Regions from separate parts of the Streptomyces sp. NBC_01241 genome, predicted to be linked through region 2. Evidence: riboswitches for the same ligand, from Rfam matches in the RefSeq annotation. Region 2 holds a riboswitch; the other holds the start of a gene.

Region 1 (7,540 bases), 3.2 Mb from region 2:
GGTGCCGGCGCTGGCCCGCGAGGGGTACGGCTGGCCCGTCGTACGCCCCCGTGAGCTGGCGGACACCCTGACCTGGCCGGGCACCTGGCGGATCGCGCGCAGACACTGGCGGTACGGGGCGGGCGAAGTGCACCGGTCGCTGTCGAAGCACGCGTTCACGACAGCCGTACAGCGACTGCTGCCCGAGGTCACGGAGGCCGATCTGCGGCCGGCCCCGGCCGGGGTCAGGGCCCAGGCCGTACTCCGGGACGGCACCCTGGTCGACGACTTCCTGATCCGCGAGGCGCCGCACACCGTCCATGTACTGAACGCTCCGTCGCCCGCCGCGACGGCTTCCCTGCCCATCGGGCGGGAGGTGGCACGCAGGGCGCTGCTCCGGGCTGGGGGGACGGGGTGGAAGCCGCCCGCCGTAGAATCGGGGCATTGTGTCTGAGCCCTTGAACCCCTCCTCGTCGGCTGCCGGGATTCCGGACGATCTGCGCGCCGCCTCCTTCGAGCGGCAGCGCAGGCTGCGCCAGGAGCCGCGCTTCCCCGGCGGACCCGCAATCGATCCGGCCGGATCGCACCACGAACGCCGGATCCGCAGCTTCCAGCCGCGCCGCAGCCGCGTCACGCCCGGCCAGGAGGACGCGCTGCTGCGGCTCTGGCCGCAGTGGGGCCTGGACATCGACGGGCAGCGCGTCCTCGATCTGCCCGAGCTGTTCGACGGGCTCCCGGTCGTGCTGGAGATCGGTTTCGGCATGGGAGAGGCCACCGCGCAGATGGCGGCCGACGACCCGGGCACGGGCATTCTCGCCGTGGATGTGCACACTCCCGGCCAGGGCAATCTGCTCGGACTCGCGGACCGGAACGGACTGTCCAACATCCGGGTCGCCAATGGTGACGCGATCATCCTGCTGCGCGAGATGCTGAAGCCGGACTCGTTGGACGGGCTGCGGGTGTACTTCCCCGATCCCTGGCCCAAGAAGCGCCACCACAAGCGGCGGCTGATCCAGCCGGAGTTCCTCGATCTGGCGGCGCAGCGGCTGAAGCCGGGGGCCGTGATCCACTGCGCGACCGACTGGGAGCCGTACGCCGAGCAGATGCTGGAGGTGCTGACCGCGCACCCGCTGTTCGAGAACACCCAGGCGGACGGCGGCTATGCGCTGCGGCCGGCGTTCCGGCCGCTGACCCGGTTCGAGGGACAGGGCCTCGACAAGGGCCACGTCGTGCACGACCTGCTCTTCGCCCGCCGCTGAGACCCGCCGCCGAGACCCACGTACGGAGCCGGAACCGGAGGAAGGAACCGGAGCCGGAGGAAGGAACTGGAGCCCGGACCGGGTCCGGTGCCGGAACCTTCCCCGGGCCCGGTGCCCCATGGCCAGTGTCAGTGCTGCTCGTTAGGGTCATTGGGTGGTCTCCGACGGGTCTGTCCAGCAGCGGCACTCACAGCCGGCCGTCCCGCTTCTTGAGGAGCAGCGGGTCGGCGAGATCCTGGCTGCCGTGCCGGAGCGCAGGCACTGGCGTTACCGGCCGCGCCGCGTCGGCATGGTGTGGCGCAGCAGGACGTTCCGCATCGCGACCGTGTGCACGGTGCTCGCACTGTGCGGACTGGCGATCCTGGCCCTGGTCCGCGATCAGACGGGCAGCGAGGGATTTCTCGTCGGGCTGGGGCTCGCCGTGCTGCCCGTCCCGCTCCTCATGGCGACGTTCCGCTGGCTGGACCGGGTCGAACCGGCGCCGTGGCGGAATCTGCTGTTCGCCCTCGCCTGGGGCGCGTTCGCAGCCGCCCTCGTCGCGATCCTGGCGAATTCGTTCGCGACCCGCTGGATAGCCACGGCCACCGCCGACCCGTCGAACGCCGACACCCTCGGAGCCACGGTCATAGCGCCGGTCATCGAGGAGAGCGCCAAGGCCGCGGCCGTCCTGCTCATCTTCCTTTTCCGAAAACGGGAGTTCAACGGGATCGTCGACGGCATCGTCGTCGCCGGCTTCACCGCGAGCGGCTTCGCGTTCACCGAGAACATCCTGTACCTGGGCAACGCCTTCGGTGAGGACCAGCAGATCGGTACCTCGGGCGTCGTCTCGGTGACCGCCGCGACGTTCTTCGTACGGGCGGTGATGTCGCCGTTCGCGCATCCGCTCTTCACGGTGCTGACGGGCATAGGCTTCGGGCTCGCCGCGGCCAGCGCGCGGCGCCGCCGGTTCCGCCGCGTTGCGCTGCCACTGCTCGGTCTCGTCCTCGCCATGGGCATGCACGCCCTGTGGAACGGGTCGGCGACCTTCGGCCCGTACGGCTTCTACGCCGTGTACGGGGTGTTCATGGTCCCGGTCTTCGGCCTGGTCACCTGGCTGGCGATCTGGTCGCGCCAGCGGGAGCTGCGTACGCTTTCCGCCGAGCTGTCCGCCTATGCGGCGGCCGGCTGGCTGACCCCGGCCGAGCCGTTCGCCCTCTCCTCGATGCGGGCGCGCGGCATGGCCCGCGACGCGGCACGCCAGCGGCACGCCGCCGCGTCCGGGGGAAGCTGGAACAGCCCGTACGGACCGGCATCCTGGCCACCGCCGTACGCCCCGGGGCATGGGCCGCCGTACGACCCCGGATACGGGCCTGGGTACAGGCCGCCGTACGACCCCGGATACGCGCCAGGGCCGGGCCCCGGACCGGGATACGCTCCCGCATACGCGCCCGGATACACGTCGGCGCGTACCCCGGGGCGCGGGCCGGCGGCGCAGGTCAGGGCCCATGCCACAGCACAGGCCAAGGCCCATGGCAGGGCTGCCGCCCGCACCGTCGCCGAGTACGAATCGTTCGCGACCTCACTGGCCTCGCTGCGCCGGCAGGCCCGCCGCGGGGCAGCGGGCCCGGACTTCGCCGAACGGGAGCTGGAGCTGCTGCACCACCTCTGGCAACGCAGGGACGTGGCCGCCCCCGCCCTGACGTACGCCGCGCAGGCGACAGGCCGCCTGCGTCCCCCGTACATGTCCCCGGTCCCGGGGGCTCCACCGCTGTACCAGTCCTACGACAGGGGCCACAATCCGTACCGGCTACCGCCGCGGTAGCCGGTACGGACGGGCCGGTTCAGCACCGGGCCACCGGGGCTCCGGCGCACCGCGCCCGTCAGGCGGATGCCTCGGTGAGCTCCGCCAGTTCCTGCTCGGTCAGCCGGAGGTCGGCGACGGCCAGCAGCGCGGGCAACTGCTCGACCGTACGGGCCGAGGCGATCGGCGCGGCGACCGTCGGCCGGGACGCGAGCCAGGCCAGGGCGACGGTCGCGACCTCGGCGTCGCGCTCCTTGGCTACCTTGTCGAGTGCGGCCAGGACCTTCTGCCCCCGCTCCGACGCCAGGTACTCACCGGCCTTCTCGGCGCGGGCGCTCTCCACCGAAGCCCCCGGACGGTACTTGCCGGTGAGGAAGCCGGAGGCCAGGGCGAAGTACGGGACGGCGGCGAGCCCGGCCCGGGCGGCCGTGTCCTGGAGCTCACCCTCGTAGGTGTCCCGCGAGACCAGGTTGTAGTGCGGCTGAAGGGCGACGTACCGGGCCAGCCCCTCGCGCTCCGAGAAGTCCAGGGACGCCTGGAGCCGCTCGGGGCCGATGTTGGAGGCGGCGATCTCCCGGACCTTGCCTTCCTTCACGAGTTCGTCGAGGGCGGTGATGATCTCCTCGACCGGGACGGTCTCGTCATCGAAGTGTGTGTAGTACAGATCGATGTGGTCGGTGCCGAGCCGGCGCAGCGACTCCTCGGCCGCGGCCTTGATGTTCGTGGCGGAGAGCCCCTTGTACGAGGGGTGCGCGCCGACCTTGGTCGCGACGACGATGTCGGAACGGTTGGAGCGGGCCGCGAGCCACTTTCCGATGACGGTCTCCGACTCGCCGCCCTCGTTGCCCGGGACCCAGGCGGAGTAGGCGTCGGCGGTGTCGATGAAATTGCCGCCCGCCGCGGCGTAAGCGTCCAGCACGGCGAACGACTGCGCCTCGTCGGCGGTCCAGCCGAAGACGTTGCCGCCGAGGGCGAGCGGGAAGACCTGGAGGTCGGAAGGGCCCAGCTTACGAAGAGAAGTCATAAATGGATCAACGGATTCCGGCACGCCCGCTATTCCGACGGACCGGCAGCCCTGACGTCGGGGGGGAGCGTCAGGGCTGCCGGAGTTCAGCGGCGGGTCCACCGGATCACGGGATCGCTCGGAGCAGCGGAGCGCTCCGGTCACACGGCCCGGAAGAACCGGGAGGGCGGCCTGCGGATCAGGGGGTGAGGCCCTTGTCGCGCAGCCAGGCCATCGGGTCGATGCCCGTACCGGAGGGGGTGTGGACCTCCAGGTGGAGGTGCGGGCCCGTCACGTTGCCGGTCGCGCCGACCCGGCCGATGGTCTCACCGGTGGTGACCTGCTGGCCGACGCTCACGCCGATCGAGGACTGGTGGCAGAACCACAGCTCCGTACCGTCGTCGAGCTCCAGCACCGTGCGGTAGCCGTACGAACCGGACCAGCCGGCCGACTTGATGGTGCCGCCGTGTATGGCCTTGATCGGCGTACCCGTCGGCGCCGCGAAGTCGAGGCCGGTGTGGTAGCCGGAGGACCACATCGAGCCGGCCTGGCCGAAGGTCGAGGTGATCGTGTACGAGGAGGTCGGGATGGCGTAGCTGGCGGCGAGCTTGGCGAGCCGCAGGGCCTCGGCCTTCGCCTTGGCTTCCTCCTCCGCCTTCTTCTTCTCGGCGGCGGCCTTGGCCTCGGCCGCGTCCTGCTGCTTCTTGGCCTCGGCGGCGGCCTTCTCCGCGGCCTCCTTCTCCTGTGCGGCCTTGGCCTCGGCGTCGGCGGCGTCCTGCTGCTGCTCCGCCTGCTGGAGGATGCGCGCGCGGAGCGCCTCGCCCGCGTCCGCCGTGCCCTGCTCGGCCTCGGTGGTGGTGAGGCCGGCGGTGGTCAGCGGTGCGGCAGCGGCGGCGACAGCGGTGTTGTCGGCTTCGGGCTCCGCGGAGAACAGAGCACCCACGCCGGGAAGGGACTTGGCGTCGGGAAGCTTGTCCGCGATGGAATCGGGAAGGGAGATGGAGACCGGCGGCTTGCTCTGCGCGGTGGCCATGCCCCCTGCACCGACCGCCGCGATGACACCGACCCCGAGCACCGTGGAGCTACGGGCAAGTCCGTTGCGCTGCTTGGCGACGCGGTGCCTGCCGCGTACGGGGCGGACGGACTCCTCGGTGGGGTTCCACTCGTCCCAGCTGCGTTCGGGCTCACCGTCGCCGTTGACGCGGAATTCGCCACCGAAGTCACCGGCGAAGTCACCGCCCGGCTCGGTGCCGTACGCCGCTCCCGTCCCACCGGTCCCGTAGTCGGAGGCGGTCCCGTAGTCGGGGCCGAAGCCGGAGTCGGAAGCGAAGGGGGAGTCGGAAGCGAAGCCGGAGTGGGAACCGGATCCGAACTCGGTGCCGAAGTCGGAACCGAAGTCGGGGTTGAACCGAGAGGGAGCCTCGGGGGCAGGCTTGTTGGACGCCACGGGGGCGCACTCCTTTCCTTCCTTCTCGCCTACCGGGTTAGCTGACGGGTTCGGAGCAGGAAGGTCTCCTACGGGCTCCTCTGCCTCTCACGAGACACAGGTGTCCGATTCACCCCATGTAGGTGGTTCCCCGGTTCCCTTGCGGAATTCGGCGCTCGCGCGCGGTGCCGCCACTGACGACGGCTGGGACGACCGCGCTGCGTTATCGAACGTTAATAGACACCGGGGCCTGATTCCAAGCTGTTCCCACTGATCGTTCACGTCTTTGGCCTGGACTTTACGGTGCACAACCGGGCGGAATGGGATGAGTTGATCGACCCTCAGCGGCCACCAGATTTCTGACGTTGCGTCAAATGTTATGCGGAGCGACGCGCTTCGGTTACGTACGGTGGTATCCCGCACCCAAGGTCGACCCGGCTCGCACGAAGCCCCCGCCCCACCCGTCACACCCCTTCGCGACCGACGATCTTCACGGTCCTGCGCCGGTCCGGCTGCCCCTCCGCGGGACGTACGACCGCGAGCAGCGCCATGTCGTCGGTCGTCTCACCCCCCGTGTGCAGCCGTACGTCATCGGTCAGTGCGGACAGCAGCTCCTCGGGCCCCGGGAAGATCCGCCCGCGCAGCCGGGCCGCCGGGTCGTAGAAGACCCCGTCAGTGTTCCGCGCCTCGGAGAGGCCGTCCGTGTACAGGAGCAGGGTCGCCCCCGCCGGCAGGTCCCACTCGTCCGACCTGTCGGGCCACGCTCCCAGGTCCATCCCGAGCGGCAGCGCGGGCACCGTCGGCCCCAGCACATCCAGCGCCCCGTCGGGGTGCAGCAGGATCGGTTCGGGGTGGCCGCGGTTGACGACCCGCACCCGGGACAGCCCGGCCGGGATCTCGGCCAGCACGGCGGTGATGAAGCCCTCGACCGCGTCGAGCCCGCCCCGCCGCGTCCCCTCCCGCGCCAGCGCCCGCTCCAGCCGCTGCGCCACGCCCTCCAGCGAACGCTCCTGCTCGGCCGCCTCCCGGAACGCCCCGATGATCACCGCCACCGACTCCACGGCGTCGAGCCCCTTCCCCCGTACGTCCCCGACCACCAACCGCACCCCGTACGGGGAGTCCGTCACGGCGAACAGGTCACCGCCGACGAACTCGTCCGCCTGCGCCGCCTCGTACCGCGCCGCCACGTGCAGCCCGCCGATCCGGTCGGACGGCTTCGGCAGCACCGCCCGCATGGCGGTCTCCGCGATGACCCGCGCGGACGCCAGCTGCTCACTGCTGCGCCGCACGACCCCGTTGATCACGACCGCGAGGACCGAGACGGTGGCCAGAGTGAGCAGCTCGATCAGCGGCACGATGTCCGGCAGCGTGTTGCTGTACAGCCGCAGCACGACAACGGCCAGCATCGAGGCGACGCCGGTGCAGATGGTCCTGGACAGCGAGAAGAACGGCGCGGCGATCAGCGGCGCCGCCACGAACAGCGGAATGGCGGTGAAGGTCGGCGGGGTGAGGAAGTCGAACACCAGCCCGCCGAGAATCATCACGGCGGGCATCGCACGGACGAACCGCCGGGTACGGGTGCCGCCCTCGGCATGTCTGCCGCGCCCCTTCAGCCGCTTCCACACCTGTGGTCTCCTGCCCGGTACGCGCACGGCTGCGGACGGTACCGCGCCCCACCCCAGGCTCGCCGGAGCGGAGTCGCGCGGCGACTCCTCGTCGGCCGATGGGGGTACGTACGTGGCACAGCTCGCACACCGCCCGGACCTGCCCCTTCGGGAGTCCATGGCGGGAACGAACCAGGCCCGGCACGCTGCATGCGTGCCGGGCCTGGTTTTTCAGTAGCGGGGACAGGATTTGAACCTGCGACCTCTGGGTTATGAGCCCAGCGAGCTACCGAGCTGCTCCACCCCGCGTCGGTAAACACAACTGTACGGCATGCGCGGCGGGCTCATGACCACTGAGCGAATCACTGGGCGAATCACCGGGCGAACCGCTGAGCCACTGAGTGAACCGCTGAGCGAATCACCGACCGCTCGGCACCCGTCCGCCGCTCGCTCGGTACTCCGGCCATGCGCCCGGCGACCAGCCCGCGT
Region 2 (7,540 bases):
CGAGCGGATGACGGCCCACAACATGCCCAGGGCCTTCGTGAAGCTCGCGCACGGATCGTCCGCCTCGGGGGTCCTGGCCGTCGAGACGGCCGGGCCCGGCCGGGTCAGGGCCACCACATCGGTGGAGCGGGACACGGCCGGCCGGCTCTTCAACTCATTGCGGGTGCGTCGCTGCACGACGGAGCGGGAGGTCGCGGCGATCGTCGACGCCCTCGCGCCGGACGGGCTGCACATCGAGCGCTGGCTGCCCAAGGCCACCCAGTGCGGCCGGGCGGCGGATCTGCGGGTCGTGGTGGTGGCGGGCCGGGCCACCCATGCCGTCGTGCGCACCAGCGACTCCCCCATGACCAATCTTCACCTCGGCGGCACGCGCGGAGACCTCGACGACGTCCGTGCGGCCGTCGAGGCCGCGGGCAGCAGCTGGACCGAGGCCCTGGCCCTGTGCGAACGGGCCGCGGCGTGCTTCCCGGACACGCTGTGCGTGGGCGTCGATCTGCTGCCCTCGACCGGCTGGCGGCGCTTCGCCGTCGGCGAGGTCAACGCCTTCGGCGATCTGCTTCCGCGACTGACCGGACTCCCCGGCAGCGGCGCCGAGGGCCAGGACACCTACGCGGCGCAGGTCGCCGCCGTACTGAACAGAGCAAGGAACCACCGTGCAACCGCCACTCCCTGACACCGCGCCCGCCCTCGTGGGGGCCCGGAACCCGGACATGAGCGAGATCGTGGGCACCCACGACCTGCTGCTCGTCACCCTCGACACGCTGCGCTACGACGTGGCGGCGGAGCTCGCCGCAGCCGGTCGCATCCCGCATCTGGCACGCCATCTGCCGGGTGGTGTCTGGGAGAAGCGGCATGCGCCCGGCAGCTTCACGTACGCCTCGCACCAGGCGATCTTCGCGGGGTTCCTGCCCACCCCGGCCGGCCCGGGGCCGCACCCCCGGCTGTTCGCGGCACGTTTCGCGGGCAGCGAGTCCACCGCTTCGGGGACCTTCGTCTTCGACACCCCCGATCTGCTGTCCGCACTGGCCGGTGCGGGGTACCGCACGGTGTGCGTCGGCGGTGTCGGCTTCTTCAACCGGCAGGGCCCGCTGGGCTCGGTACTGCCCGGCTTGTTCCAGGAGAGCCACTGGGAACCGGAGTTCGGTGTCGCGTCGCCCACCTCGTTCGAGGCGCAGGTGGCCCGCGCCGAGCAGGTCGTCGCCGACCTCTCCGCCGAGCAGCGGCTGTTCCTCTTCGTCAATGTGTCCGCCCTGCACCAGCCGAACTGGTTCCACCAGCCGGGTGCCACCCGCGAGGCGGGCGATTCCCGCGCCACCCATGCCGCCGCCCTGGAGTACGTCGACGCGCACATCGGCCGGCTCTTCGCCGCCGCGAGCAGCCGTCGCCGTTGCTTCGCCATCGTCTGCTCCGACCACGGAACGGCGTACGGGGACGACGGCTACACCGGTCACCGGCTCGGCCACGAGTCCGTCTGGACCGTTCCGTACGCGCACTTCTTCCTGGAACCGGGGGCCACCGCATCATGAGCCGCACCACGACCGTCGCGCGGTCCACCCGCCCGTACCAGAGCTATGTGTACGCCTATCCGCACAAGACGGCCTACCGGCCGCTCGCCGAGCGGCCGGTGCTGCGCGAGTTGTGGGCGGCCGAGCGCAAGGACGCGCTCTCCCTCTATCTCCACATACCGTTCTGCGAGGTCCGCTGCGGCTTCTGCAATCTCTTCACCCGGATCGGCGCTCCCGACGAGCTGACGACCCGCTATCTCGACGCGCTGGACCGGCAGGCCACCGCCGTCCGCGACGCGCTGGGCGACGCGGAGCCGGTGCGGTTCGCCGCGGCGGCGTTCGGCGGGGGCACTCCCACGTTCCTGACCGCGGCGGAGCTGGAACGGCTCTGCGACATCGCGGAGAAGCGGATGGGCGCCGATCTGCGGGCCGTTGCACTGTCGGTCGAGACGTCGCCGTCGACCGCGACGGCCGACCGGCTGGCCGTCCTCGCCGACCGCGGTACGACCAGGATCAGCATCGGGGTGCAGAGCTTCGTCGAGGCCGAGGCGCGTGCGGCGGTGCGACCGCAGCGGCGCGCCGACGTGGAGGCGGCCCTGGACCGGATACGCGATGCCCGCATCCCGGTCCTCAACATCGACCTGATCTACGGCATCGACGGGCAGACCGAGGAGAGCTGGCGCACCTCGCTGGACGCGGCGCTCGGCTGGCGGCCGGAGGAGCTGTACCTCTACCCGCTGTACGTCCGCCCGTTGACCGGTCTCGGCCGGCTCGGCGCCGACGGCGAGACCGCGGCGGACGCCGCCTGGGACGAGCAGCGGCTGCGGCTGTACCGCGCGGGCCGCGACCATCTCCTCGCCCACGGCTACGAGCAGGTGTCCATGCGGATGTTCCGCCGCGCTGACGCCCCGCGGACGGACGGCCCCGACGACTACGCCTGCCAGACCGACGGCATGATCGGCCTGGGCTGCGGCGCCCGCTCGTACACGACGAAGCTGCACTACTCCTTCGACTACGCGGTGGAGATGCGGGAGGTTCGGGCCATCATCGACGGCTACACCGCCACCGAGGACTTCTCGCGCGCCGAGGTCGGGCGGTACGTGGACGGCGACGAGGCGCGCCGACGCCACCTCCTGCAGTCCGTCCTCCAGGCCGAGGGGCTGCGGCAGGCCGACTACCGGGAGCGCTTCGGTACCTCCCCGGCCGATGACTTCCCCGTCGAACTGGCCCGGTTCGAGGCGCGCGGCTGGCTCGACGCGACGGCCGGGGCGTCCGGACTGCTGCGGCTCTCCCCCGAGGGCCTGGCCCACTCCGACGCGCTCGGCCCGGAACTCTTCTCCCCCGGTGTGCGAGCCGCAATGGCCGCGTACGAACTGAAGTGAGCGCGCCCATGGACCTGACCATCCTCTACCGCGGCCCGCTCGCGTCCTGCGACTACGACTGCCCGTACTGCCCGTTCGCGAAGCGGCGCGACAGCCGGGAGCAGTTGCGTGCCGACCGTGCCGCGCTGGAGCGGTTCACCGCGTGGGCCGCGGCGCAGACCGGTGACCGGATCTCGGTCCTGTTCACGCCCTGGGGCGAGGGTCTGGTCCGCTCCTGGTACCGGCGCGCGCTGGTCGAGCTGGCGCGACTGCCGCACATCGGCCGGGTCGCGATCCAGACCAACCTCAGCGGCCGAACGGGCTGGCTGGCGGAGGCGGGTGAGGCCGGCCGCGAGAAGATCGCCCTGTGGTGCACGTACCACCCGGGGCAGACGCCGTACGAGCGGTTCCTCGGCAAGTGCGGAGAGCTCACCGCGCTCGGCATTCGCCACAGCGTCGGTGTCGTCGGGCTCGACGACCATCTCGAAGAGGCCCGGCGGCTGCGGGCAGCACTGTCCGACAAGGTCTATCTCTGGGTGAACGCCGCGGAGGGGCACACCTACACGGACGAGGAGGCGGACCGCTGGACGGCCCTGGACCCGCTCTTCCCGTACAGCCGGCATCCGCACCGCTCGGCCGGACTGCCGTGCCGGACGGGCGAGTCGGTCGTCTCGGTGGACGGTGACGGCACGGTGCGGCGCTGCCATTTCGTCCCGGCGGAACTCGGCAACCTCTACGACGGCAGTTACCGGCGCTCGCTGGGCCCGCGCGCCTGCCCGCTGGCCGTCTGCGACTGCCACATCGGCTATGTGCATCTGGAGACGCTGCCGCTGTACGACGTCTTCGCGGGCGGCGTGCTGGAGCGGATACCGGCGCCGCCGCTGTCGTCGCTCGCCGGACAAGCCGGATCCGCTGCCCAAGCCGCATCCGCCGAACGGCCGCGATCCGCCGGACGGGCCTGACACTCGGGCCCGTCCGGCGGGCGAGGATGCCACGGTCGCGGCTCCGGTCGTGGGTCACCGGACAGGCTCTGGCGGGGCGGCAGGGTCAGAGCGGCAGCAGGTCGGGCCGCTTGGCCTCGACATGGTCGCCGGAGGACTCACCACGCAGCCGTCGGCCGATCCACGGCACCAGGTACTCGCGCGCCCAGTGGATGTCGTCGCGCCGTACTTCGAGCGTGCCGCGCTGTGCCTGCGGGGGCCATTCCTGGTCGGGGTCGGCCGGCACATCGAGACCGAGGACCTGGGCGGCGCGCAACGCGACCCTGGTGTGTCCCTCGGGCGACAGATGGAGCCGGTCGTCGTCCCAGGCGCGCCTGTCCTGGACGGACCGCAGCGACCACAGGTCGAGGACCGGGCAGTCGTAGCGGTCGGCGATGGACCGCACATGGGCGGTGTAGGTGGCGATCTTGCCGCGCAGATGGCGCAACACGGGAACGCCACGGGTGTCGAAGCCGGTGGTGACCATCACGGCGCCGACCGATTCGGTCAGCTCGGCGACCGCGCGCTCGAAGCGCTCGGCCACGTCGTCGGGGTCGGTACCGGGCCTGATGATGTCGTTGCCGCCCGCGCAGAAGCTCACCAGGTCGGGTGCGAGCTCCTTGGCGCGCGGCACCTGCTCCTCGACGATCTGGTCGAGGAGGCGTCCGCGTACGGCGAGATTGGCATACCTGAAATTCCCGTGCGCGGAGCCGTCGGTGCTCGATTCCGCATCATGGTCCGGGAGCTGGTCCGCAAGAAGTACCGCGAACCGGTCCGCCCAGCCGACGAAGGTCCCGTCCGGACCGGGGTCGCCCACTCCCTCGGTGAAGCTGTCGCCAATCGCTGCGTACGACCCGATGACGCCGTGTCGGTTGTTGACGCCACGTTGATTTTTTCTCGAATCGTCTGCCACAAACGCTTATCCTGCACCGCCGAATGTGACCTACGCGACCGTAATAAGGGGTTGACGGGTGGTGAGATAGACCACCCGGTCAGGTTTTGGTAAAGGAGGAATAAGCAGTAGGGGCGGTGCGCCGCCGGCGCACCGCCCCTACTGTGTGACTCAGGTCATGCCGTGTTGCTCAACTGCCTGTCCGTTCGGCTCAGACGTAGACGCCGTGCGAAGCCAGGAAGGCGATCGGGTCGATGTCCGAGCCGTACGCCGGGCCCGTGCGGACCTCGAAGTGCAGGTGCGGTCCGGTGGCGTTGCCAGTGGCGCCGGAGAGACCGATCTGCTGACCGGTGCTCACGGACTGACCCGCTGAGACGGAGATCGAGGACAGGTGGCCGTACTGCGAGTAGTGGCCGTCGGCGTGCTTGATGACGACCTGGTTGCCGTACGCGCCACCCCAGCCGGCGGCGACGACGGTGCCGGAGGTGATGGACTTCACGCTGGTGCCGGTGAAGACGGGGAAGTCGATCCCGGTGTGGCTGCCGCTGGACCAGTTGGAGCCGGAGGCGCGGTAGCCGGTGGTGTGGTTGCCGGGGACCGGGTGGGCGTAGCCGGAGCTATTGCTCTGAGCGGCCGGGGCGGAGGTCTTGGACTCCGTGACGGTCGACACCTTGGCCGGGGCGGACTTGGCCGGGGCGGACTTCTTCGCGGTCGAGGGAACCTCGGGGGCCTTCGACGGGAGGGCCGCGCCCGCACCGGCGCCGGTGGGCGCGGAGTCACCCGAGGCCTTGCCGCCGAGGGTCAGCTTCATGCCCGGGAAGATCAGGCTGGGGTCGTCGCCGACGACCTCGCGGTTGTCCTGGTACAGCTTCTGCCAGCCGCCCTCGATCTTGTGCTCGGCGGCGATCTTCGACAGCCAGTCGCCGGAGACGACGGAGTACGTCGTGGTGGCGGCCTGCTTCTGCGCGACCGGCTTGGCCGGAGCGGCGTGCGTGGTGGCGGCGGAGACCGACTGCGGGGCGGCGGCCGGGGCGGCGTTGGCACCGGTGGCGCCGAGCAGCGGCAGCGCGATGACAGCGCCGCCGGCGCCTGCGGCGGCAATGCCACGGGCGATGGTGCGGGTCTTCGTACGACGGTGCTTACCCGATATGGGCATGAAGTGCTTCCTCTCCGGCGCCTACGAGGTGAGCTGTCGGGTTCGGGCTGGAGATGCCCGGACGCGCTGAGCGCGACTTCACCCCGAGCCGGCCAGATTTCTCCGATCGGCGGCCTACCTGGTTCCCCCGCTCCTGCCACACGATGAGTGGATGCGAATTCCGGGCGGCGGCAGGATTAGGCGGTCCGTCCGGATTGACGGCGACCGTAAGCGAGTCGGGACGGCGAGAACAAGCCACTGGTTCCGTACCGGAATCCCCGCCAGGAATTCGGCGCGGAATTCCCGTCACACTCCGTGGATTAAGGATCTTGGCTTTCCGCGCCGCGCACGGAATACCCGACCGCCCCGCCGGTACGCACCGTCACGGATATGATCCCGCTCACGAACGGACGACCATCTGCCGTACACATGGGGCAAGTTATTCCAAATCATGCCATTCCGGACATGTCATGCTCATCGTTCGCGGCGGAGCCTCAGCACCCCTGCGTCGAGGTCCCCCCGAAGCCCGGTGTGCAGCCCCTGATGAAGCAGTACCGAACCGTGGTGCACCGCCCCCGTATCCAGGCAGGCGTACGTCGCCGCGGGGTCGAGTCCGCGCAGCCGCAGGGCCGGGGGCCGCTCCCCGTACCGCTGCGCCTCCAGCCACATCAGGACCACGGCCTCGTCCCCGTGGACGTACTGGACCGCGCTGAGCCCGCCGCGCGGGGCGCGCAGCCGGTACAGCGAGCCCTGCTGCACCACCGGCCGGATCTCCTTGTAGAGATTCACCCAGGTCCGCGCCTCGGCCAGTTCCTCCTCGCTCCACTCGGTGAGGTCACCACCGACCCCGAGTACACCGGCCATCGCGCTCACGAAACGGAAGCGCAGTGAGCTGACCCTGCCGTTGAGCTGGACGTTGGGGCTGTCGGTGACCCAGGCGGCCATCACCCGGGCCGGATGGATCTGGCCGAAGCCCTCCTGGATGGCGAGGCGGTCGAGCGGGTCGGTGTTGTCCGAGGTCCACACCTGGTCCGTACGGGACAGAATCCCCAGATCGATCCGGCCGCCGCCGCCCGAGCAGGACTCGAAGGCGACCGCGGGGTGCGCGGCCCGGAGCCGGTCGATCAGCGCGTACAGGGCGTCGACATGCTCGGTCCAGAGCTTCTGCGGATACCCCTCGCCCGGCCAGCCCGCGTCGGTGAAGGAGCGGTTGAAGTCCCATTTCACATAGTCGATGCGCGCACTGGAGAGCAGTGCGTCCAGCTGTTCCCAGAGATATTCCCGCACATCGGCGCGGGCCAGATTGAGCACCAGTTGATTACGGAACTCGGTCCGTGTCCGCCCGGGGAAGTGCTGCACCCAATCGGGGTGCGCACGATAGAGATCACTGTCGGCATTGACCATTTCCGGCTCGACCCAGATACCGAACTGCATGCCGAGACCGTGCACTTCGTCGGCGAGCGGCCCCAGCCCGCCGGGAAATCGGTCCGGATTCGGCGTCCAGTCACCGAGCCCCGCCCGGTCGCTGGTGCGTTGCCCGAACCACGCGTCGTCCACGACGAACAGCTCGACGCCCATCGCGGCGGCGCGCTCGGCGAGGGCGCGCTGCTGCTCCTGCGCGATGCCGAAGCCCGTCGCCTCCCAGGAGTTGTAGAGCACCGGCCGCA

Evidence for each region. A riboswitch is a leader RNA that binds a small molecule or an ion and turns the genes downstream of it on or off. The one in region 2 is predicted to bind cyclic di-AMP.
Region 1: another riboswitch for cyclic di-AMP. It lies ahead of OG306_RS20335 (M23 family metallopeptidase); the one in region 2 lies ahead of OG306_RS35180 (M23 family metallopeptidase).

Annotation. Positions count from the first base shown of each region.
Region 1 covers NZ_CP108494.1:4,550,312-4,557,851, reverse strand. Annotated here, with positions in the region: gene lhgO (L-2-hydroxyglutarate oxidase) at 1-433, shown strand, start outside; gene trmB (tRNA (guanosine(46)-N7)-methyltransferase TrmB) at 426-1,238, shown strand; gene OG306_RS20345 (PrsW family intramembrane metalloprotease) at 1,528-3,039, shown strand; gene OG306_RS20340 (aldo/keto reductase) at 3,098-4,042, opposite strand; gene OG306_RS20335 (M23 family metallopeptidase) at 4,221-5,468, opposite strand; cyclic di-AMP (ydaO/yuaA leader) riboswitch at 5,480-5,632, opposite strand; gene OG306_RS20330 (PP2C family protein-serine/threonine phosphatase) at 5,912-7,072, opposite strand; tRNA gene OG306_RS20325 (tRNA-Met) at 7,287-7,360, opposite strand.
Region 2 covers NZ_CP108494.1:7,743,460-7,750,999, reverse strand. Annotated here, with positions in the region: gene OG306_RS35205 (STM4014 family protein) at 1-673, shown strand, start outside; gene OG306_RS35200 (STM4013/SEN3800 family hydrolase) at 711-1,526, shown strand; gene OG306_RS35195 (STM4012 family radical SAM protein) at 1,523-2,887, shown strand; gene OG306_RS35190 (STM4011 family radical SAM protein) at 2,896-3,828, shown strand; gene OG306_RS35185 (SGNH/GDSL hydrolase family protein) at 3,914-4,759, opposite strand; gene OG306_RS35180 (M23 family metallopeptidase) at 4,950-5,894, opposite strand; cyclic di-AMP (ydaO/yuaA leader) riboswitch at 5,898-6,054, opposite strand; gene OG306_RS35175 (alpha-galactosidase) at 6,348-7,540, opposite strand, start outside.